3 regions of the Streptomyces sp. NPDC086777 genome follow, and region 3 is predicted to be linked to each of the others. Evidence: riboswitches for the same ligand, from Rfam matches in the RefSeq annotation. Region 3 holds a riboswitch; each other region holds the start of a gene.
The links. A riboswitch is a leader RNA that binds a small molecule or an ion and turns the genes downstream of it on or off. The one in region 3 is predicted to bind cobalamin.
Positions count from the first base shown of each region.

Region 1: another riboswitch for cobalamin. It lies ahead of AB0472_RS21725 (CbtB-domain containing protein); the one in region 3 lies ahead of AB0472_RS36160 (cobalamin biosynthesis protein).
Region 2: another riboswitch for cobalamin. It lies ahead of AB0472_RS00635 (prenyltransferase/squalene oxidase repeat-containing protein); the one in region 3 lies ahead of AB0472_RS36160 (cobalamin biosynthesis protein).

Region 1 covers NZ_JBFBJI010000015.1:18,587-25,854, forward strand. The annotation lists gene AB0472_RS21710 (EfeM/EfeO family lipoprotein) at 1-356, opposite strand, end outside; partial or broken gene AB0472_RS21715 (extradiol ring-cleavage dioxygenase) at 758-1,213, shown strand; gene AB0472_RS21720 (enoyl-CoA hydratase/isomerase family protein) at 1,393-2,448, shown strand; cobalamin riboswitch at 2,516-2,657, shown strand; gene AB0472_RS21725 (CbtB-domain containing protein) at 2,694-2,915, shown strand; gene AB0472_RS21730 (CbtA family protein) at 2,938-3,693, shown strand; gene pgm (phosphoglucomutase (alpha-D-glucose-1,6-bisphosphate-dependent)) at 3,892-5,532, shown strand; gene AB0472_RS21740 (BTAD domain-containing putative transcriptional regulator) at 5,560-7,268, opposite strand, start outside.
Region 2 covers NZ_JBFBJI010000001.1:135,536-142,803, forward strand. The annotation lists gene AB0472_RS00620 (XRE family transcriptional regulator) at 1-155, opposite strand, end outside; gene AB0472_RS00625 (hypothetical protein) at 422-1,462, shown strand; gene AB0472_RS00630 (antibiotic biosynthesis monooxygenase) at 1,639-2,013, shown strand; cobalamin riboswitch at 2,431-2,560, shown strand; gene AB0472_RS00635 (prenyltransferase/squalene oxidase repeat-containing protein) at 2,669-3,895, shown strand; gene AB0472_RS00640 (SCO2322 family protein) at 3,892-4,518, shown strand; gene AB0472_RS00645 (energy-coupling factor transporter transmembrane component T) at 4,511-5,815, shown strand; gene AB0472_RS00650 (ATP-binding cassette domain-containing protein) at 5,812-7,268, shown strand, end outside.
Region 3 covers NZ_JBFBJI010000036.1:64,125-71,392, reverse strand. The annotation lists gene cobN (cobaltochelatase subunit CobN) at 1-493, opposite strand, end outside; gene AB0472_RS36165 (cobyric acid synthase) at 490-2,001, opposite strand; gene AB0472_RS36160 (cobalamin biosynthesis protein) at 1,998-2,975, opposite strand; cobalamin riboswitch at 3,076-3,216, opposite strand; gene AB0472_RS36155 (hypothetical protein) at 3,387-3,614, opposite strand; gene AB0472_RS36150 (inorganic phosphate transporter) at 3,633-4,883, opposite strand; gene AB0472_RS36145 (lysozyme) at 5,058-5,822, opposite strand; gene AB0472_RS36140 (class II aldolase/adducin family protein) at 6,019-6,753, shown strand; gene AB0472_RS36135 (alpha/beta fold hydrolase) at 6,846-7,268, shown strand, end outside.

The DNA.
Region 1 (7,268 bases), on a different contig from region 3:
AACGCGTACGCGCCCTTGCCGAGCCGGACGGTCAGCTCCCGGGTCGTACCGGGCCCGATGTCCTCGACCTCGCCGTACACGGCCTGGCTCCTCGGGTTCTCCAGGAAGACCTCGGCGGCCCCGTCGGTCGGGTTGTGCAGGTCGAAGACCTGGAGACCGGACACCGGCGCGCGCCACCCCCGGCCGCAGCGGCTGGCGGACACCTCGACCGCGGTGTGCGGCAGCGCGGCCGGGTCGGCGTGCGCGGGGCGTGAGTCGCGCGTGAACGCCAGCACTCCGGCCACCAGGCAGACGACCGCGACGCCGACGACCGTCCAGGGACGCAACGACCTCCAGTTGGGGCCGGACAACACCATCCCGAGCTCCCGGGGGTTCGTACCGTTCGTGATCGCCTCATGTTAGGCAGCCCTTGGTACTCGAACGGCCGTCCAGGGAAAGCCATGACCAAGAGTTCCCTGCCGGTTCACCCGACCTCCGGCGGAGCCGCTCGGTCGGAACCGGGCTGGACCAGCCGGAAGAAGGCGCGGGCCCCGGCCGGCCGCACGGACTGCCGCAGCCGTGCCGGGAGCGGAACCGCGGCGGGCGCCGGGGCGGGGCGCCCGCCAGGCGCGGGAAGAGGGCCTCGGCGTTGCCGCGGTCCACGGCCGCGCGCGTGCCGGGGTCGACACCGCTGTCCAGTCCGTTGGCGAAGTGCTGGCCGGCCGCGGCGGGTGCGAACGGCCGGTCGCTGCCGGACAGGACGTGGCCGGGCCGGGCGAAGGCGAGGATCCGCTTCCTGCGGGTCGACGAACGCCACCACACCATCGCCGTGGCCGGTGTCCGCGGTCTGCCGGTCGACCCCGTCCGCACCCGCGTCCAGCACCTCACCATCCAGTGCGAGTGCCTCGACGACCTGGCCCGCGGCTACCAGCGGGTCCACGAACTCGGCTTGGACATGGCCCTGTCCGTCGGGCAGCACACCGACGACAAGGAACTCTCCTACCACGCCCGTACCCCGTCCGGCTTCGAGCGGGAGGCCGGCTGGAAGCCGATCGTCATCGTCGAGTCCACCGGGGAACCCGGCACCCACCAGGGCATCAGCGTCTGGGGCCACACCCCGGTCGGCCGGACCGTCCTCGACAGGCTCGACCAGTTCCGCTGCGGCGCCCGCTCCCTGCTCCACCCGGAGAAGACCGTCCCCGCGCCGAGCGGAGCCGGCATCCCCGACGACTGACGCCGACCGCCGGCGAGGCGGCCCGGCCGAGGTCCCCGGACGTCCTTCGACGGGGCGGCGTGCTCCGGACCCGGCGGACACGAGAAGATCGTCGGTGACCCACGCGTCCACCCGATCCCGGAAGGAACCGACGAGACCATGCGCCTCATCGCGGCCGGCGGCCCGGCGGAGGTGTCCGGATGACCGGCGCCGACGAACACGTCCTGCGACACGTCGACGGACGGGCCGGGCATCTCACGCTCAACCGGCCGAAGGCCATCAACGCCCTGACGCACGCCATGGTGCGACGCATCGACGAGGCGCTCACGGAGTGGGAGCACGACCCCGCCGTCCAGACCGTCGTCATCACCGGCGCGGGGGAGCGCGGCCTGTGCGCGGGCGGGGACATCCGTGCCGTCCACGACGACGCCCGGGACGGCGACGGCTCGGCCGCGGCCGCGTTCTGGCGGGACGAGTACCGGCTCAACGCGCGCATCGCCCGGTACCCCAAGCCGTACGTCGCGGTCATGGACGGCATCGTGATGGGCGGCGGGGTCGGCGTCTCGGCGCACGGCAGCGTCCGGATCGCCACCGAGCGGTCGCTGATCGCCATGCCGGAGACCGGGATCGGCTTCGTGCCCGACGTCGGCGGCACGTACCTGCTCGGCCGCGCGCCCGGCGAACTCGGCACCCATCTCGCCCTGACCGGCGCCCGGATCGGCGCCGCCGACGCGATGCTGTGCGGACTCGCCGACCACTGCGTGCCGCCGGACTCGATCCCCGCGTTCGTCGCCGACCTGGCCGGCCTCCCGGTACCCGAGGCGCTCGCCCGGCGGGAACGGCAGGCACCCCCTGGGGAGTTGGCCGGGCACCGGACGTGGATCGACGCCTGCTACGCGGCCGGCACCGTCGAGGAGATCGTCCAGCGGCTGCTCGCGCACGGCGACCCGGCGGCGAAGGAGGCGGCGGACACCCTGCTCACCAGGTCCCCCACCGCCCTGAAGGTCACCCTCGCGGCGCTGCGCAGGGCCCGCCGACTCGGCTCGCTGGAGCAGGTCCTGGACCAGGAGTACCGCGTCTCCTGCGCGACCCTCACCACCCATGACCTGGTGGAGGGCATCCGGGCCCAGGTCGTCGACAAGGACCGCACCCCGCACTGGTCCCCGGCCACCCTCGCCGGGGTCGCCGACGCGGACGTCGACCGCTTCTTCGCCCCGCTCGGCGAGCGCGAACTGGGCCTCGCCCCAGCCGCCTGACCGGCTCGACCGGCCGCCCATCAGGCGCGAGACGAAGATCACGCCTGGTGGTGCGGTCTTGGCCGTGCTCCTGACACGCGGTACGGTCTGTCCGATATCGACGACGGCGAGACGGAACCCGGTGGGAATCCGGAACGGTCGCGCCACTGTATGCGAGAGCCCCACAGCTGCTCGTGAGTCAGACCCGTGGCCGTCGTCCTGTGCACCACCGAGTTGGGACGCGAACTCCCAGAGGAGGTCCTGCCATGGCGCAGACCGTCGCTCCGCCGACAGCCAACACCCCCGCCGTGCCCGCCAAGCTGCCGCTGTCCGCGATAGCCCCCTGGGCGGTCTTCTTCGGCATCCTGATGCTGGTCCTGCTCTACTTCGTCGGCGCCGAACAGGGCGCCACCTCCGTGTTCAGCGGCACGGACGTCCACGAGTGGGTGCACGACGCCCGCCACCTGCTCGGCTTCCCCTGCCACTGACGCGAGGGGCGCCGAACCACCCATGAACTCCGCAACGGTCCGCAACCTCCTGGTGCGGGGCATGCTCGCCGGCCTGGCCGCCGGCCTGCTCGCCCTCGTCGCCGCCTACCTGCTGGGTGAGCCGAACGTCGACAAGGCGATCAGCTTCGAGGACGCCCACTCGCACGAGCACGAGATGGAGGTCGTGTCCCGCTCCCTGCAGTCCACCGCCGGCCTCGCCACCGGTGTCCTCGTCTACGGGGTCGCCTTCGGCGGCATCGCCGCCCTGGCCTACTGTTTCGCCCTCGGCCGCGTCGGCGGTCTCTCGGCGCGGGCGACGGCGCTGCTGCTGTCCGGCTGCGCCCTGGTCGCCGTGTACGTGGTGCCGTTCCTGAAGTACCCGGCCAACCCGCCGTCGGTGGGCGACCCGGACACCATCGGCAAGCGGACCACGCTGTACTTCCTGATGATGCTGCTCAGCGTGCTCCTCGCGGTCGCCGCCACCATCCTCGGCAAGCGGCTCCGGCCGCGGCTGGGCACCTGGTGGGCGACGGTCCTCGCGGTGGCCGCGTTCGCCGTCGTCATCGGGCTGGCGTACCAGTTCCTGCCGGTCGTCAACGAGGTGCCGGCGGACTTCCCGGCCGCCCTGCTGTGGCGGTTCCGGCTCTCGGCGCTCGCCATCCAGGTGGTGCTGTGGGGCGGATTCGGTCTGCTCTTCGGCGAGTTGGCCGAACGCGTCCTCAACCCCAAGCCCGCGAAGGCCCCGGCCGCCGCGCGCACGGTGCCCGCTGCGCACTGACCGGCACCGCGTCACACCGCACGACACGAGAGGGCCCACCGGAACCGTCCGGGGGCCCTCTGCGGTACGTCCGCCGTGAACCGGCCCTGCACCCGCCGGGTCTTCGGCGCGCGGCCGGTGCCGTACTCGCGTTCGTGACCGCTGACAAGGAAAGATGGGCGCGAGCGATCGATCAACGACTGCGGAGGAAGTGGACTCATGCCGCATGAGCGAGCGGGCCGGCCGGCGGCTCCGGAGGACCTCGTCGACGTGGCCCGGCTGGTCACGGCCTACTACGCACTGCACCCCGACCCGTCCGACCCGGGCCAGCGGGTGGCGTTCGGCACCTCGGGACACCGCGGATCGTCGCTGACGACCGCGTTCAACGAGGACCACATCGCCGCCACCAGCCAGGCCATCTGCGAGTACCGGAGCGGCCAGGGCACCGACGGCCCCCTCTTCCTGGGCGCCGACACCCACGCCCTGTCCGAGCCGGCCAAGGTCACCGCCCTGGAGGTCTTCGCCGCCAACGGCGTCACCGTCCTCGTCGACAGCGCCGACGGCTACACCCCCACCCCCGCCGTCTCGCACGCCGTCCTCACCCACAACCGCGGCCGCACCACCGGCCTCGCGGACGGCGTCGTCGTCACCCCCTCGCACAACCCGCCCGCGGACGGCGGCTTCAAGTACAACCCGCCCAGCGGCGGCCCCGCCGCCTCCGACGCCACCTCCTGGATCCAGGACCGCGCCAACCAGATCATCGCGGGCGGCATGAAGGACGTGCGGCGCATCCCCTACGAGCGCGCGCTCGCCGCGCCGACCACCGGCCGCTACGACTTCATGGGCGTCTACGTCGACGACCTGCCCAGCGTCCTCGACCTCGACGCGGTCCGCGCCTCCGGGCTGCGCATCGGCGCCGACCCGCTCGGCGGCGCCTCCGTCGCCTACTGGGGCCGGATCGCCGAGCGGCACAGCCTCGACCTCACCGTGGTCAACCCGTACACCGACCCCACCTGGCGGTTCATGACGCTGGACTGGGACGGCAAGATCCGCATGGACTGCTCGTCGCCGTACGCGATGGCCTCGCTCATCGAGAAGCGCGCCGAGTTCCGCGTCGCCACCGGCAACGACGCCGACGCCGACCGGCACGGCATCGTCACCCGTGACGCCGGCCTGATGAACCCCAACCACTACCTCGCCGTAGCCATCTCCTACCTCTACCGCCACCGCGAGCAGTGGGCGGCGGACGCCGGCGTCGGCAAGACCCTCGTCTCCTCGTCGATGATCGACCGGGTCGCCGCCGACCTGGGCCGTCAACTGGTCGAGGTGCCGGTCGGGTTCAAGTGGTTCGTCGACGGACTCGTCAGCGGGGCCATCGGGTTCGGCGGCGAGGAGTCGGCGGGCGCCTCCTTCCTGCGCCGTGACGGCTCGGTCTGGACCACCGACAAGGACGGCATCCTGCTCGCCCTGCTCGCCTCCGAGATCACGGCCGTGACGGACAGGACCCCGTCCGAGCACTACGCCGAACTCACCGCCCGCTTCGGTGAACCCGCCTACGCCCGCATCGACGCCCCCGCCACCCGCGAGGAGAAGGCCCTCCTCGGCAAGCTCTCCCCGGCCCAGGTCACCGCCGAGTCCCTGGCGGGCGAGCCGGTCACCGCCGTCCTCACGGAGGCGCCGGGCAACGGCGCGGCCATCGGCGGCATCAAGGTGACCACCGAGAACGCCTGGTTCGCGGCCCGGCCGTCCGGCACCGAGGACGTCTACAAGATCTACGCCGAGTCCTTCCAGGGCCCCGCACACCTGGCCCGGGTGCAGGAGGAGGCGAAGGCGGTGGTGGACGCCGCGCTCGGCGGCTGACGACGGGGACGGCCCGCCGCCGGGCCGTCAGGTCGCGAAGGTGCGGCGGCGGGCCATGGCCTCGGCCAGGTCCGCCGCGGCCCGGCGGGCGTCCGCCGCGAGGTGTGCCGAACCCCAGGCGAGCGCGGTGCGTTCGGCCAGCGCGTACCCGTCGGCAGCCGCCCGGTCCTCGCCGAGCAGCCGGTGCAGGTCGGCCAGGGCGTGCGCGAGCGGACGGCTCGCGTACGCCGCACCCGCCGCGCCGGCCAACTGGTCCCGCAGCGGCCGCAGGTGCCCGAGGAGGGCGGCCGCCGTGCCGTGGTCCCGGTGTACCACGGCGAGCTGGGCGCGGAAGTCGAGCTCCAGGCCGTAGAGGTGGTCCCGCGGCGGTTCCGCGCCGACGGGTACGGCCAGGGACTCGTCGAGTCTGCCCAGGCGCGCCAGGACCAGCGCCCACGCCACCGCGACCTGGCCGGGCGCCGCCTCGTACACGGTCCGGGTCAGCGGCTCGACGTCGTCCGCGCGGTCCTGGACGAGCCGCATGGTGATCAGCCCGAGGGTGCGCAGACCGGTGGCGTGGTGGGCGCCCACCCGTTGCAGCAGGGTGTCCGCCTCCGCGTAGGCGGCCTCCGCCGCCTCGAAGCGCCCGGCCACGCAGGCCAGCATCGCGGAGGTCGCCGCGCTGAGCCCCTGCGCCCACACCAGCCGGTAGCGGCGGGCGAGGGTCAGTCCCTCCGCGGTGTGCCGGTGCACGGCCGCCGGGTCGTTGCGGACGGCGGCGGTCATCGCGTCCAGGTTCTCGCAGACCCAGCGGTAGGCGGGCAGGTCGTGGCCCCGGGCGAGGTCGCGCAGCTCGGCGGTGAGCGCCGGCCGGGTGCCGGTCCGCAGCTCGTGCGGCAGCAACCGTGCCGAGGCCATCAACGCGGCGGCCATCAGCCGGGGTTCGCCGTCGGCACGGGCGAGGTCCAGCTGGGCGCGGGCCGCCGCCAGGGCCCGCGGCGGGTCCTCGGCGGCGACCGCGTCGACGAGGACCTGGAGGACGCGGGCCCGGGTCGGCCCGTCGAGACCCGGATCGGCCGCGAGCCGTTCGAGGCGGGCCAGCGCGGTCCGGTCGTACGGCCCTTCGAGCCGGCTGCGCCAGGCCGCGGGCTCGGTCCAGGCCCCGTACACGGCCGCGACCAGGTCGCCGCGGTCGGCCTGCTCGGCGAGTTCCACCGCGCGCTGCCGGGTGCGCCGGGCCGCGTCGGTGGCGCCGGTGCGCACCTGTGCGCCCAGCAGCCGTACCAGCAGCTCGATCAGCCGGTCGGGCGGGGCGTCGTCGCCCGTGGCCGCGGTGAAGGTGTCGATCGCCTGCTGGATCAGGGTGACGGCGACGTCGTGGGCGTAGCGCCGCTCGGCTGCCTCGGCGGCGCGCAGTGCGTAGTCGACGGCGAGCGGAGCGTCGGCCGTGCTGCCGGATCGGGCGAAGTGGTGTGCCAGGGCGGCGAGTTCGCCGGGCCGGTGGTGGCGCAGCAGGCGCGCGACGCGGGCGTGCAGCCGGGACCGCCGGGCGCCGGAGAGGTCGGCGTAGACGGTGTCGCGGACCAGGGCGTGCACGAACCGGACGCGGCCGGGCCCGGGTTCGGCGAGCAGGTCGGCGGCGAGCGCCGCGTCGAGGCCCTCCAGCACCTGCTCCTCGTCCGCGTCGGCGGCATCGACGAGCAGGGCGACCTCGGCCTCCAGACCCAGTACGGCGGTGAGCTGGACGACGGACCGGG
Region 2 (7,268 bases), on a different contig from region 3:
CCGCCCGCGAGGAGTTCGGCGACCACCCCGACGGGGATGCCGGTGCGGTACGACAGGTCGGCCACGTCCAGGACCTCGCAGAGCCGTCCGGGACGTCCGGTCAGTTCCCCGAGCCGTTCCAGTACGCCGGTCAGCGGGGCACGGGCGTCACTCACCAAGGTCCCCCTGCGCGCGCGTGATCGGCCGGCCGGCCGAACGGGCCGGGCAGACGCGAGGCTACCGAATCACCGGTACCGCCCACCAGACATGACAAGTACCACTGCGCAAGTAGGCAGTAATTGTTGACATATGACGGTCTGACAGGAAAGGATCACGTCACCAGGCCACGGTCGAACCGACCCGCCCCGGGTGTCGCCTATGGGGGAGCGGCAGCCAGGGCGACCAGCCGCCCCGCCTCCTCCCCGGAAGGTGAGGCGAACCGATGCCGCAGCCCGTCCTGCTCCTCGGCGCCGGACGCCGCTGCGCGTACGACGAGTTCGTGCTGGCGCGTGTCGCCGCGGCCCGGCCGGTGCTGCTGGTGGACGCCGCGCCGCCCGCCTGGGCACAGCCGTGCCTGGCCGGTCGGCTCGCGGCGGACCCCGGCAAAGGCGGCGCAACGGCGTCGGCGGTGGTGCGGTTCGCGGCCCGGCACAGAGTCCGCGGCGTGCTGACCTTCTCGGGCGAGTACGCGGTCGCCGCCGCGAGGATCGCCGGGCAGTTGGGGCTGCCCGGCCCCTCCCTCACCGCGGCCGAAGCCTGTAGCGACCCGCCCGCACTGCGCGCCCTGCTGGCCGCCCACACCGTTCCCACCGGCGGTCCCGACGACCCCGGCACGCCCCGCGTCTCGGCCGAGGCGGTCGTCCTCGACGGCGAGATCCGCATCGCCGCCATCACCCGTACGGCCCTGGGTCCGGCGCCCGCCCGGCAGCCGCTCCGGCACACCGTGCACGCCCACGACGGCCTCCTGCACAACCGTTTCCTGCGCCTGGCCGTCGACCGCACCGTGCACGCCCTCGGTGTCGACCGGGGCGTCCTGCACATCGGCCTCACCCTCACCGACCGCGGCCCCCGGGTCACCGACGTCGCCCCGCATCTCCCGGGCGACCTGATCCCGCTCCTCGTCCGACGGGCCACCGGCGTCGACCTGGCCCGGGCCGCGGCCGCCCTCGCCACCGGCGAGACGCCCGACACCACACCCACCCGGCAGCGGACGGCCGCGATCCAGTTCGCGTACCCGGCCGTCACCGGCCGCCTCGACCACCTGGACCTCTCCCCCGACGCCGCCGGCGAGCCCGGCGCCGACCGCATGCTCCTCCTCCAGCACACCGGCAACCCCGTCACCGCGGGCCCGCACGCCACCGCCGCCGACCGGCTGGCCCTCTGGGTGGCGGTGGGCGAGACCCCGGACGCCTGCGAGGACGCGCTGCGCCGCATGGCCCGCCACCTCTCGGCGGGCATCGCGCCGCTCGCGGACGCGGCCTGAGCGCGCTTGAGGACGTGCCGCGCCGTGCGGTCCGTCGGCTACGGCGCCGTCGTGGCCGAGCGCGCCGTTCCTCCCCCAGCCTTCGGCCGGGGGTACCCCCAGCGCCCCCTTCGGGGCGCCGCCACGTTCCCAAAAGGCGCTGGATCAGCGGGCGCGTTCCGGCCTACGGTGCGGCCATGAGCGATCACACCGAAGCGCCCGTCGTGCCCGTCGAGGCCTACGAACCCCCTTACTACGTGGCCGTCTTCACCTCGGTGCGGACCGAGGACCAGAGCGGCTACGGCGAGACCAACGCACGCATGGAGGACCTGGTGAAGGACATCCCCGGGTACCTGGGGATGGACCACGCGCAGACCCCCGGCGGGCTGGGCATCACCGTCGGGTACTTCCGCGACGCCGACGCGCTCACGCGGTGGCGGACCGACGCCGAGCACCGGGCGGCGCAGCGGCGCGGGCGGGCCGAGTGGTACGAGAGTTACACCCTGCACGTGGCGAAGGTGGAACGGAGCCACGGTTTCACACGGGGGCAGTCCGCGGCGGCGGAAGGCTAGCGGACCGGAAGGCCAGAAGCCGATCGACCGTACCAACCGGCCCGCCGCGTCGAGCACTTCGACTCCCGCTCGGCTCATCGCCGGATTGACCGCGCGCGGGCGCAGGGCCGCCGCCGGGCCCGTCCCGCCCGTCAGCAGCGCCGCCGGCAGGGTCGGGCCGGAGAGCCGCGCCATGACCGGTTCGGTACGGGACCCGGTCGGCCGCGCCCGGGGTGCCGGACACCCGCGCCCCCCCGTACCCACGCCCGCACCGCGCCCTCGGCGGCCGCGCCCCCAGCCGTCCCGGTCCCGGCGCAGCACCCACGCCTGGTCGATCTCGTACACGTCGGCGGAACGCCCCACCCCGAGCGGTCTCCCCGTCATGGCACGACCCCGACGAGACGGTCCCCGCACAGCCCCCTCTCAGCTTCCCCGGGGCGGCCGGTAAAGTAGCCGGGTCGTCATCACCCGTACGGGGGGAAGCCGGTGCAATTCCGGCGCTGACCCGCAACCGTGAGCCACCTGCCATGGCAAGCCGGACCGCCGCGCCCGGGACGTTGATCGGCTCACGTGCGCCGACGCCCGTCGTCGCACGGCACCGTCGAGGTTTACGGAGCCGAGCCGCCGGGGTCTCCCGCGCTGCCCGGCTCCCCGCAGGGAGAGGCACCCGCCGACCATGACCGTCCTCCGCCGCACCGCCGGGGTACTGGCCGCCACCGCCGTCATCGGGGCCGCCGTGCCCGCGACGACCGCGCTGGCCGCCGGTACCACCTCCCCGTCGCCGTCCGCGTCGACGGTGCTCCCGTCGGGGCTCTACGGCGGTTCGGACCCCAAGTTCGACGGCGTCTGGCGCCAGTCCCTCGCCCTGCTGGCCCAGCGCGCGGTGGGGGTGACCCCGGCCGCGAAGGCGGTGGACTGGCTGGCCGGGCAGCAGTGCGCGAACGGCGCGTTCGCCGCGTTCCGCGCCGAGCCGACGGCGGCCTGTGACGCCAAGGTGCCGGTCGACACGAACAGCACGGCCGCCGCCGTACAGGCGCTGAAGGCCGTCGGCGGGCACGACGCTGCCGCGGACAAGGCGGTGACCTGGCTGAAGTCGGTACAGAACAAGGACGGCGGCTGGGGCTACACCACGGGCTCGCCCAGCGACACCAACTCCACCGGCGTGGTCGTCGGCGCGCTCGCGACGGCCGGCGCGAGCGCGGACAGGTCGCCCTACGACCTCCTCGCCAAGTGGTCCGTCCCCTGCGACCAGGACGGCGGCGGGGCCCTCGCCTACCAGCCGGACAAGAAGACCGGGAAGCTGACCGCCAACGCGGACGCGACCGCGGCGGGGGTGCTCGAGGCCCTCGGCAAGGGGTTCGTGACGACGGCCGGGAAGGCCCCGGCGGAGGGGTATGTCTGCGCCAACTCCGACAAGGCCCTCACCCCCGCCGAGCTGGCCCGCAACGGCGCCGCCTACCTGGGGGACGCCACCGCCACCAAGGGCTACCTGGTCTCCGCCCTGCCCGGCGCCGAGCCCCAGCCGGACTACGGCAACACCGCCGACGCGGTGGTCGCCATGGCCGCGCAGGGCTGGACGAAGCCCGCGCAGAAGCCGTACGCCTGGCTGGAGGCGCACGCCGTGCCGTGGGCGAGGCAGAGCGGACCCGCGGCCTACGCCGAGCTGATCTTCGCGGCGCACGCGATGGGCAAGGACCCCCGTGACTTCGGCGGCACGAACCTGGTGACGGCGCTGAACGCGACCGGACCGGCCCCGGAGGCGGCCGCCACGAAGCAGGCCGAGGAGAAGGCCGGGGAGAAGAAGTCGGGCAGCAGCGTGTGGTGGATCGTCGGCACCGGGCTCGTCGCCGGTATCGGCATCGGCTTCCTGTTCAGCGGCCGCCGGAAGCAGCGGCAGCTGTGACCGCGGTCCGCCGTGCGGGGCTGCTGCTCCTGGCCGCGCTGACGTTGTGCGCGACGGCCGTGGGGCCGGCGGCGGCCACCGGATACCGCTACTGGTCCTTCTGGGAGCGGGACGGTGCGCGCTGGACGTACGCCACGCAGGGCCCGTCGACCGCGCGGCCCGGCGACGGTTCGGTCGAGGGCTTCCGCTTCGCGGTGAGCGAGGACTCGGCGGACGCGTCGCAGCCGCGCGGCACGGCCGAGTTCGGCACGATCTGTGCGGACACGCCCGCCGTCGGGGGCCGGAAGCGGGTGGGGCTGGTCGTCGACTTCGGTACGACGGCGGACGCGCCCCCCGGCGAGAAGCCGCCCACGCGGCGGACGGCCTGCGCGGTGGTGCCCGAGGACGCGACGGCGGCGGACGCCCTGGCGACGGTGGCGAAGCCGCTGCGGTACGACACGAACGCGTTGTTGTGCGCGATCGGGGGGTATCCGGCGCGAGGGTGCGGCGAGAAGGTGACCGCGGGGGCGGCCGGGGGCACGTCGGACGGCGGGCCGTCACTCGGGCTGCTGGCGGGTGCGGGGGTCGTCGTGGTCCTCGCCGCGGGAGCCTTCTGGCAGGCACGACGGCGCAGAAATGACTGACACCGCGGGCCGGTGGGGGCTCGACGCGCAGTTCCCCGCGCCCCTGACGGGGCACGACCCCGCCGCGGGCAGTCGGGGCGCCGCGGGACGGTGGGGGGTGCTCGCGCAGTTCTCTGCGGGCCTGGAGGGGCGGTGCAGTTCTTTGTTCAGGCTGCGGGCAGTCGTGCCGCTGGGGCGGCACGGGTGGGCGCAGGCGGTACCCCGCAAGCGCGGGCGAGCGGCCCGGTCCCCACGTGCCCGCGCCCTGCACCCCGGCGCCTGGTGGCTCTGGTCCCTCTCGCTGGGGGTCGGTGCGTCGCGGACGACCAACCCGCTCCTGCTCGGTCTGCTCATCGCCGTCTCCGCGTACGTCGTGGCCACCTGCCGCAGCCGGACCGCCCCCTGGTCCCGCTCCTACGCCGCGTTCGCCAGGCTCGGCCTCGCCGTGCTGCTCGTACGGCTCGCGTTCACCGTGGTCCTCGGCTCGCCCGTGCCCGGCGCGCACACCCTCGTCGCCCTCCCCGACATACCGCTCCCGCACTGGGCCCAGGGCATCCGCCTCGGCGGGAAGGTCACGGCCGAGGCGCTCGTCTTCGCGCTCTACGACGGGCTCCGGATCGCCACCCTCCTCGTCTGCGTCGGTGCCGCGAACGCGCTCGCCAACCCGGCCCGGCTGCTCAAGTCCCTGCCCGGCGCCCTGTACGAGCTGGGCGTGGCCGTCGTCGTCGCGCTCACCTTCGCACCGCACCTGGTGGCCGACGTGCAGCGGCTGCGGGCCGCCCGGCGGCTGCGCGGCCGGCCCGACTCCGGCCTCCGCGGCCTGCTCCAGGTCGCCCTCCCGGTCCTGGAGGGCGCGCTGGAGCGGTCGGTCGCCCTGGCCGCCGCGATGGACGCGCGCGGGTACGGCCGCAGCGCCGACGTCCCGGACCGGGTCCGCCGTACGACGGCCGGGCTCACCCTCGGTGGCCTGCTCGGCGTCTGCGCGGGGCTGTACGGGCTGCTCACCACCGAGGGCGGCGGCTACGGAGCGGCCGTCCTGCCGGCCGGGGTGGCCGCCGCGCTCGCGGGGCTGCGGCTCGGCGGCCGGCGTTCGCCGCGCACCCGGTACCGGCCGGACCCGTGGGACGCGCGGGCCTGGCTGGTGTCCGGGTCGGGCGCCGCCGTCGCCGCCCTGCTCACCCTGGCGTCCGTCCGCGACCCGGCCGCCCTGCAACCCGGGGTCGTACCCCTGGTGTCCCCCACTCTTCCGCTGTGGCCCGCGGCCGCCGTGCTGCTCGGTCTGCTGCCCGCCCTCGCCGTGCCGAAGGAGCCGTCGTGATCCGCTTCGAGGACGTCTCCGTGACGTACGAGGGCGCGGCCCGACCCGCCGTGCAGGGCGTCGACTTCGAGGTGCCGGAGGGTGAACTCGTCCTGCTGGTGGGCCCGTCCGGGACCGGGAAGTCGACGGTTCTGAACTCGGTGTGCGGGCTCGTGCCGCACTTCACCGGCGGCACCCTGCGCGGCCGGGTGACGGTGGCCGGCCGGGACACCCGTACCCACCGGCCGCGTGAACTCGCGGACGTCGTCGGCACGGTGGGCCAGGATCCGCTCGCCCACTTCGTGACCGACACGGTGGAGGACGAACTCGCCTACGGGATGGAGTCGTTGGGGATCGCCCCGGCGGTGATGCGGCGGCGGGTGGAGGAGACGCTGGATCTGCTGGGGCTCGCCGAGCTGCGGGACCGGGCGATCGCCACGCTCTCCGGCGGGCAGCGGCAGCGGGTCGCGATCGGGTCGGTGCTCACCCCGCATCCCGCGGTCCTGGTCCTCGACGAGCCGACCTCCGCGCTCGATCCGGCCGCCGCCGAGGAGGTGCTGGCCGTGCTCCAGCGACTGGTGCACGACCTGGGCACGACGGTGCTGCTGGCCGAGCACCGGCTGGAGCGGGTGGTGCAGTACGCCGACCGGGTCGTGCTGCTCCCGGGGGACGGGGCCGCGCCGGTGCACGGGACGCCCGCCGAGGTGATGGCCGTGTCTCCGGTGTGTCCGCCGGTGGTGGAGCTGGGGCGGGTGGCGGGGTGGTCGCCGCTGCCGATGACGGTGCGCGACGCCCGGCGGCGGGCGACGGCCGACGGGCTGCGGGAGCGGCTCGCCGGGCTGGTCCCGCAGCAGCGGCCCGCGAGCGCGACCGGCCCTGCGGCCGGTCCTGCGGCCGGTCCCGCTGCTCCCCTCGCCGAGGTCCGCTCCCTCGGCGTCCGCCGGGGCCGGGTCGACGCGCTGCGGGGCGTGGACCTGACCGTCGCCGCCGGGGAGACCGTCGCCCTCATGGGGCGCAACGGCGCCGGGAAGTCCACGCTGCTGGGCGCCCTGGTCGGGCTCGTCGAACCGGGCTCCGGCGCGGTCCGGGTCGGCGGCGCGGTCCCGCACCGCACGCGCCCCCGCGACCTCGTACGCCTGGTCGGGCTGGTCCCGCAGGAACCCCGTGACCTGCTGTACGCCGACACGGTCGGTGCCGAGTGCGCGGCCGCCGACCGGGACGCGGGGGCGGCCGCGGGGACCTGCCGCGGGCTGGTGTCCGAGCTGCTGCCGGGGGTCGCGGACGGCACGCACCCCCGTGATCTCTCCGAGGGGCAGCGGCTCGCCCTCGCGCTGGCCGTCGTCCTCGCCGCCCGGCCGCCGCTGCTCCTGCTCGACGAGCCCACCCGGGGCCTGGACTACGCGGCGAAGGCCCGGCTGGTCGGTGTGTTGCGCGGGCTCGCCGCCGACGGACACGCGATCGTGCTGGCCACGCA
Region 3 (7,268 bases):
GTTCGTGGGCCCGGTAGAAGAGCACCCCGACGGTCGGCCGGCCGCTCTGCCGGGCACGGGTGCCGTGGACGCCGTACTCGGGCATCTTCTGCGGCTCGGCGAACCCCTCGCCGGTCAGCAACACCGTGTCGGAGAGGAACCGGGCCAGCTCGGTGAGGTTGGCGGGGCCGCCCTCGACGAGGTACCTGAGCGCCTCGGCGACCACGCCCGCCGGCACCGACGACTCGGCCATCAGCTCCGCGTCCGGCACCGCCTCGCCGCCGAGCAGCACGGTCGGGATCCCGGCGGCCTTCAGCGCGGCGAGCCCGTCCTCCCAGGCGCGCTTGCCGCCGAGCAGCCGTACGACGGCGATGTCCGCGCCCGCGAGGAGCGCGGGCAGCTCCTCCGTGACGTCGACGCGCGTCGGATTGCCGATCCGGTAGTCGGCACCGGAGGCGGCCCGGGCCGCCAGCAGATCGGTGTCGGCGGTCGACAACAACAACACAGTGCTCATGCGGGCGCTCCCGGTGGAATGAAAGGCAGTCCTTGCGGCGCGCCCGACTCGATGAGCCGCCAGAGCGCGTCGGTGTCCGCGTGCTGTTCGATCAGGTCGCCGAGCCGGTCGAGCTGCTCCTCGCGCAGCGCGGCGAACGAGGTGCCGGGGGCCGGCACGAACCGGCGGCCCGCGGCGGCCGCCACCTCGCGCAGGAAGGCCCGCCGGAAACCGTCCGACTCCAGCGAGCCGTGCCAGTGCGTGCCCCAGGTCTGCCCGACCCGGCAGCCGTCCAGGAAGGGCTCCCCGCCGGTCACCTCACCGACCCCGTGGTGAATCTCGTACCCCTCGACCCGCTCGCCGATGGCCTCTCCGACGGGCCTGGTGAGCGTCTTCTCCCGGGCGAACCGGACACGCACGGGCAGGACCCCGAGCCCGTCGACGGCCCCCCTGCGGCTCTCGACGTCGTCCTCGATGTGCTCACCGAGGATCTGGAAGCCCCCGCAGATGCCGAGCACGGGCCGCTGTTCGGCGGCCCGGCGCCGCAGCGCGTCCGCGAGCCCCCGTGCGTGCAGCCACTCCAGGGCGCGGACCGTCCCCCGGGTGCCGGGGACGATGACGAGATCGGCGTCGGCCAGCTCCTCCGGCCGGTCCACGAACCGCACCACGACGCCGGGTTCGGCGGCCAGCGCGTCCACGTCCGTGAAGTTGGACATCAGCGGGATCGCACAGACGGCGACCCGCAGCACGTCGTCGCCCACGGGCGGGGCGACGTTCGACTCGCGCACGGTTCCCCGCAGGGAGACCCGCAGCCCGTCCTCCTCGTCGATGCCGAGCCCGTGGCGGAAGGGGAGGACGCCGTAGGTGTGCCGTCCGGTGAGCGTGTGGAGCATGTCCAGGCCCGGCTCCAGGAGGGAGACGTCCCCGCGGAACTTGTTGACGAGGAACCCGGCGACGAGGGCCTGGTCCTCCGGCGACAGCAGGGCGACGGTCCCGAAGAAGGAGGCGAAGACGCCCCCGCGGTCGATGTCGCCGACCACGAGCACGGGCAGCCCGGCATTGCGGGCTATCCCCATGTTCACGATGTCGGTCCGGCGCAGGTTGATCTCCGCCGGACTGCCCGCCCCCTCACAGATCACCGCGTCATACGTGCCCCGCAACTCGGCGAGACAGTCGAGCACGGTCCCGAGCAGCTTCTGCTGCCGCCCGCCGTGGTACCCGCGCGCGCTCAACTCGCCGACGGGCCTGCCGAGCAGCACCACCTGACTGCTCTGCTCACCGCCGGGCTTGAGCAGTACCGGGTTCATGAGCGCGGTCGGCTCCACCCGGCAGGCCTGCGCCTGCATGGCCTGCGCCCGCCCGATCTCGGCACCCTCGCGGGTGACGAAGGAGTTGAGGGACATGTTCTGCGCCTTGAACGGCGCCACCTTCACGCCCTGCCGCACCAGCCACCGGCAGATCCCGGCGGTCACGACACTCTTTCCGGCGTCGGAGGTGGTACCGGCGACGAGGAGGCCTCCGTTGTTCATGACAGGCCTCCGGCCGGTGACTTCGGCGCCGGGCGCCGTGAGGGCGCCCGCCGCAGCAGCGCGCCCGCCGCACTCACCCCCAGCGCCAGCCATCCCACCCGCCGCGACAACCGCACGGCCCGCTCGATGTCGGCGACCTGCACAGCCCGTCCCTCCCCGTTCAGCACCGGCCGGTGCTCGACCCGCCCCGCGTACGACAGCGTCCCCCCGAGCCGTACCCCCAACGCCCCCGCGAACGACGCCTCCACGGGCCCCGCGTTGGGACTCGGATGCTTGCCCGCGTCGGCACGCCAGGCCCGTACGGCCCCCCGCCGGTCGTTCCCGGCGACCGCGGCGAGGACGGCGGTGAGCCGTGCCCCCGGCCACCCGGCCACGTCGTCCAGCCGTGCCGAGGCCCACCCGTAGCGCCGGTACCGGGGTGACTTGTGCCCCACCATGGCGTCCAGGGTGTTGACGGCCCGGAACCCCAGCAGCCCGGGAACGCCCCCCACGGCTCCCCACACCAGCGCGCCCACGACCGCGTCGCTCGTGTTCTCGGCGACGGACTCCACGACCGCGCGGGCGATCCCGTCGGCGTCCAGGGCCTGCGGATCCCGTCCGCACAGATGCGGCAGCCTGGCACGGGCCGCCTCGACGTCACCGGTCCGCAGGGCCCGCCCGATGGCCCGGGCCTCACGGGAGAGCGAAGTGCTCCCGACCACGGCCCAGGTGGCAGCGGCCGTGAGCGCGGCGGACGCGGCGGCGGACGGCCGTACGACCCGTTGCGCCGCGGCACCCAGCGCAACGGCGCCCCCGGCGCAGACGGCGGTGTGCAGCGCGCCCCACCCGCGGTGGTCCCGCCACAGCACCCGCTCCACGGCCCCGGCCGCCCGTCCGAACACGGCGACCGGATGCCCCCGGCGCGGATCGCCGAGCAGCAGATCACCGAGAAGGCCGGCGGCGGCGCCGTACGCGAAGACGCGGTCGGCACCCATCGGCTCAGCCGGCCGCGGGGTCGGGGACGGGCCGGGTACTCAACCTCGAACGGCAGCCGCGCATGGCGTTATGTCCTCACTCAGGGTGTCCACGCCCTGGTTCGACGAGACCGGCGGTGGGAGTTCCTGGCTTCCGGGGATTGCTACCCCGGTGACAGTGGCGGGACCGCGCCGGATTCACACCGGCTTCCTCCCTTGCCGCCGTACATGGCTCCGGAAGTCCACCACGGCCCCGGAAGACCCGTCAACTTGCCTTTGACCTGCGAGGGGAGTGTGTGGGAAGGCCCACACCGGGTGTCCGGCGGGGCCTGTGGGGTATGCGGAAGGCTCCTCCCCGGCGGACGGATCCCGGTGGGCGGATCCGGACGGACGGAGAGGAGCCTTCTCGGCGCGAGGCGGGGACTTCCCGGCTCAGGCCTTCGCCACGATCAGGTGGATGCCGTACGCCACCGCGGCCGCGCAGGCGGCGAAGCAGAGCCAGGCGGCCGTCATGGCCAGGGCCGCCGACCCGCCCTGGGCGGTGGCGCGTTCGCGGGCGGAGAGGCCCCTGACGCCGAGGGTGAAGAGGGCCACCAGCCCCACGGTGGCCACCAGGCTGACGCCGAAGACGGAGCCGATGGCTGCCCAGTCGATGTTCATGTCGGTTCTTCCTCGGGGTCAGACGGTGGCGGCCGGGTCGGTCGCGGGAGCGGCCGGGGCGGGGGCAGGAGCGGGGATGGTGGCGGTCAGTCCGTCCGCGACCGCGACCGTGCCCGCGGGCGGCGGGGTCACGGCGGCGATCGCCGTGGTCACCACGCCGGCCGGCTCCTGGGTGCCGACGACGTTGCTGCTGTCCACGACCTCGCGGCGGGAGAGCTTCCAGATCGCGGCGCTGGCCGCCACGAGGAAGACGGCGACGCCGGCGGTGCCCCAGTCGCCGAGGTCCGTCACGGACTCGGCGAGCGCGCCGACCACCGCGGCGGCCGGGAGGGTGAGCACCCAGGCGACCATCATGCGGGTCGCGGTGGACCAGCGGACCGTGCCGCCCTTGCGGCCGAGGCCCGCGCCCATCACGGAACCCGAGACGACGTGCGTGGTGGAGAGCGAGAAGCCCAGGTGGGAGGAGGCCAGGATGGCGGTGGCCGCGCTGGTCTGGGCGGCGAAGCCCTGCTGCGGCCGCAGGTCGGTCAGGCCCGTGCCCATGGTGCGGATGATCCGCCAGCCGCCGATGTAGGTGCCGAGCGCGATGGCGAGGCCGGCGGAGAGGATGACCCAGGTGGGAGGGTTCGAGCCGGGGGCGATCGAGCCGCCCGCGATCAGTGCGAGGGTGATGATGCCCATCGTCTTCTGGGCGTCGTTGGTGCCGTGCGCGAGCGAGACCAGGCCGGCGGAGGCGATCTGGCCGGCGCGGTAGCCCTTGCGGGTGGCCTCGTCCTCGGCGTTCTTCGAGAGCCTGTAGGAGAGGCGGGTGGAGAGCGCCGCCGCGAGGCCTGCGACGACGGGGGCGGCGACCGCCGGGAGCAGGACCTTGGTGACGAGCACGTCGCCGTGGACCGCGCCGAAGCCGGCGGAGGCGACGGTGGCGCCGATCAGGCCGCCCATGAGGGCGTGCGAGGAACTGGAGGGCAGGCCCACCAGCCAGGTCACCAGGTTCCAGAGGATGGCGCCGACGAGGGCCGCGAAGATGACCTCGGGACGAATGCCGTTCTCGTCGACGAGACCCTTGGAGATCGTGTTGGCGACCTCCACCGAGAGGAAGGCGCCCAACAGGTTGAGCGCGGCGGACATGGCCACCGCGATCTTGGGCTTGAGCGCGCCGGTCGAGATGGTCGTGGCCATCGCGTTGGCGGTGTCGTGGAAACCGTTCGTGAAATCAAACGCGAGTGCGGTTACTACCACAATCGCGAGGATCAGCGAGAAGTTTTCCATTTACCCAGGCAATCTTTCGAGGTCATTGGTTGTTGGACCGTAGGCAACCTGGATGAACGGAAGGTGAACTGGGGCGGTCTTGGTGGTGTATGAGATCGCCTGCGGGGCGACCGCGGCGGGAGCGGGGCCGGGCCACCGTCCCGGTTCCGGTCCGGCGGCCCGGTCGCCCGTTGGTCACCGGCCCAGGCTGAACGCCTTCAGGCGGCCCGCCGACCCGTTGAAGAGATTCTGGTCACCCGGCAGGCTGCCGCTGTTGTCGTACTGCCAGAAGGTCCACGACGACCAGCCGGCCGGCAGTGTCCCGGCGTCCGCCGAGCCGTGGCGGGCGATCCACAGGGCGTGGTCGGCGGCGAAGGCGCCGCTGCCACCGGTGCAGAGGTTCCACCAGTTCGTGGTCGTGTAGATCACCGGCCGCCGGCCGGTCTCCCGCTTCAGCTCGTCACTGAAGGACCTGATCCACTCGATCATCCGGGACGTGCTCAGCCCGTAGCACTTGTGCTTCCTGTCGTACGGGTCGTACTCGACGTCGAGCGCGGGCGGCAGCGTCCAGCCGTCCGCCGTCCAGGTGCCGCCGTGGCTCACGAAGTACGCGGCCTGGCGGGCGCCCGACGACCTGTCCGGCAGGGCGAAATGGTACGCGCCCCGCCTGATCCCGGCCTCGCGGGAGCCGTTGTACTGCTGGTCGAAGTACGGGTTGCGGTAGGTGGTGGACTCGGTGGCCTTGATGTATACGAACCTGGCGCCCTTCGCCCTGGCGCCCGGCCAGTCGACGTTCTTCTGGTGCGAGGAGACGTCGTGCCCCTTCGGCAGGCTCGCCGCGGACGCCGGTGTCGCGGCGAACGCGGCCGCGGTCGCGGCGGTCGTGAGGGCGAGCGCCGCCACCGACGCCGCGAGGGCGCGGACGCGGTGGCGGGACGGCGGAATACGGTCACAGGCCATGTTTCCCCCCGGAATGGCGATGTGTACGAAAAATCGTCCAGAGATTATTGGAAGATCGGCGTATCCTCGGCGATCTTCGGCCAAGCCGGGAAATGGAACTCTTTGGGATGGTTTGCGCTCTACTGGATTGGGGACGTCCGGCCTAAAGTGCCCTGCCGTGCGGGCCGGTTGGGGTCCTCACTGACAGGATCGGGCCATGGCTGAGCAGTGGCGGGGCGAGCGTGGCGGACGGGACGGACGGGCCGGCGCACAGGGTGTGTCGGAGCCGCGAAGGCGGGACGCGCGCGCGGCGGAGGCGGACGCCTGGCTCGAACTCGTCGCCACCGCCCGCCGCACTGTCTCCGACGGGCTGGTCGTCGGTACCTCCGGCAACGTCTCGGTCCGCGTCGGCGACACCGTGCTGGTCACGCCGTCGGGCGTGCCCTACGGCCGGCTCGGTCCGGACGACGTGACGGGTGTGGACCTCGCCGGCCGCCAGGTGCTCGGCACCCTGGTCCCGACCAGTGAGCTGCCGATGCATCTCGCGGTCTACGGCAGCACCGACGCCCGGGCCGTCGTCCACACCCACGCCGTCCACGCGACGGCCGTCTCCACGCTCGTCCCCGAGCTGCCGGCGATCCACTACATGTCCGCCGCCCTCGGCGGTGCGGTCCGGGTTGCCCCGTATGCGACGTACGGCACCGACGAGTTGGCCGAGAACATGCTCCGCGCCCTGGCCGGGCGCTCCGGCTGCCTCCTTCAGAACCATGGCACGATCAGCTACGGCACCACCCTCACCCAGGCCTACGACCGCACCGCCCAGCTGGAGTGGATGTGCCGCCTGTGGCTGACGGCGTCGGCGGTACCCGGCCTGACCCCGAGCCTGCTCTCCCCGGAACAGGTGGCGGAGGCCGGGGAGAAGCTGAGGGGATACGGGCAGACGGAGGGGTGAATCCCGGCCGGGCGGGAAGGCGGATCCGGTGGCTTCGTCGATTTCTCCCTCCTCCGCTGGCCGACACCGCAGTCCACCCGGACACTGGACAGGTGCGCCCAGTCAAAGTCACGGCCGCCGCCGTCGGTGCCGTACTCGCCGCCGGTGCGGCCGGCGTGGCCGCGGGGCGGATCGCCAGTGACGCCGCGCTGAAGGCACCCCCCGGCCGGCCCCTGCCCACCGAACCCCGGCTCACCGTGCACGGCACGGCGGCCGGCCGCATCACCCTCACCCGCGATCTCGCCTCGCTGCGCCCCGGCACCTACGGGCTGGCCGGCGACGGCTCGCACGCGGTCGTCGGCGCCGTCCTGGAGTCCGCCGCGGACACCGCCGACACCGTCGTACGGCGGCTGGAGCGGGTGACCCACGGCACCTTCGAGACCGGCGACCGGGCCTGGCTCACCGCCAACGTCCACGTCGGCAACCCGGGCACGGCCCTGGGCCTGGAGTACGCCGACATCGACCTGCCCGGTGAG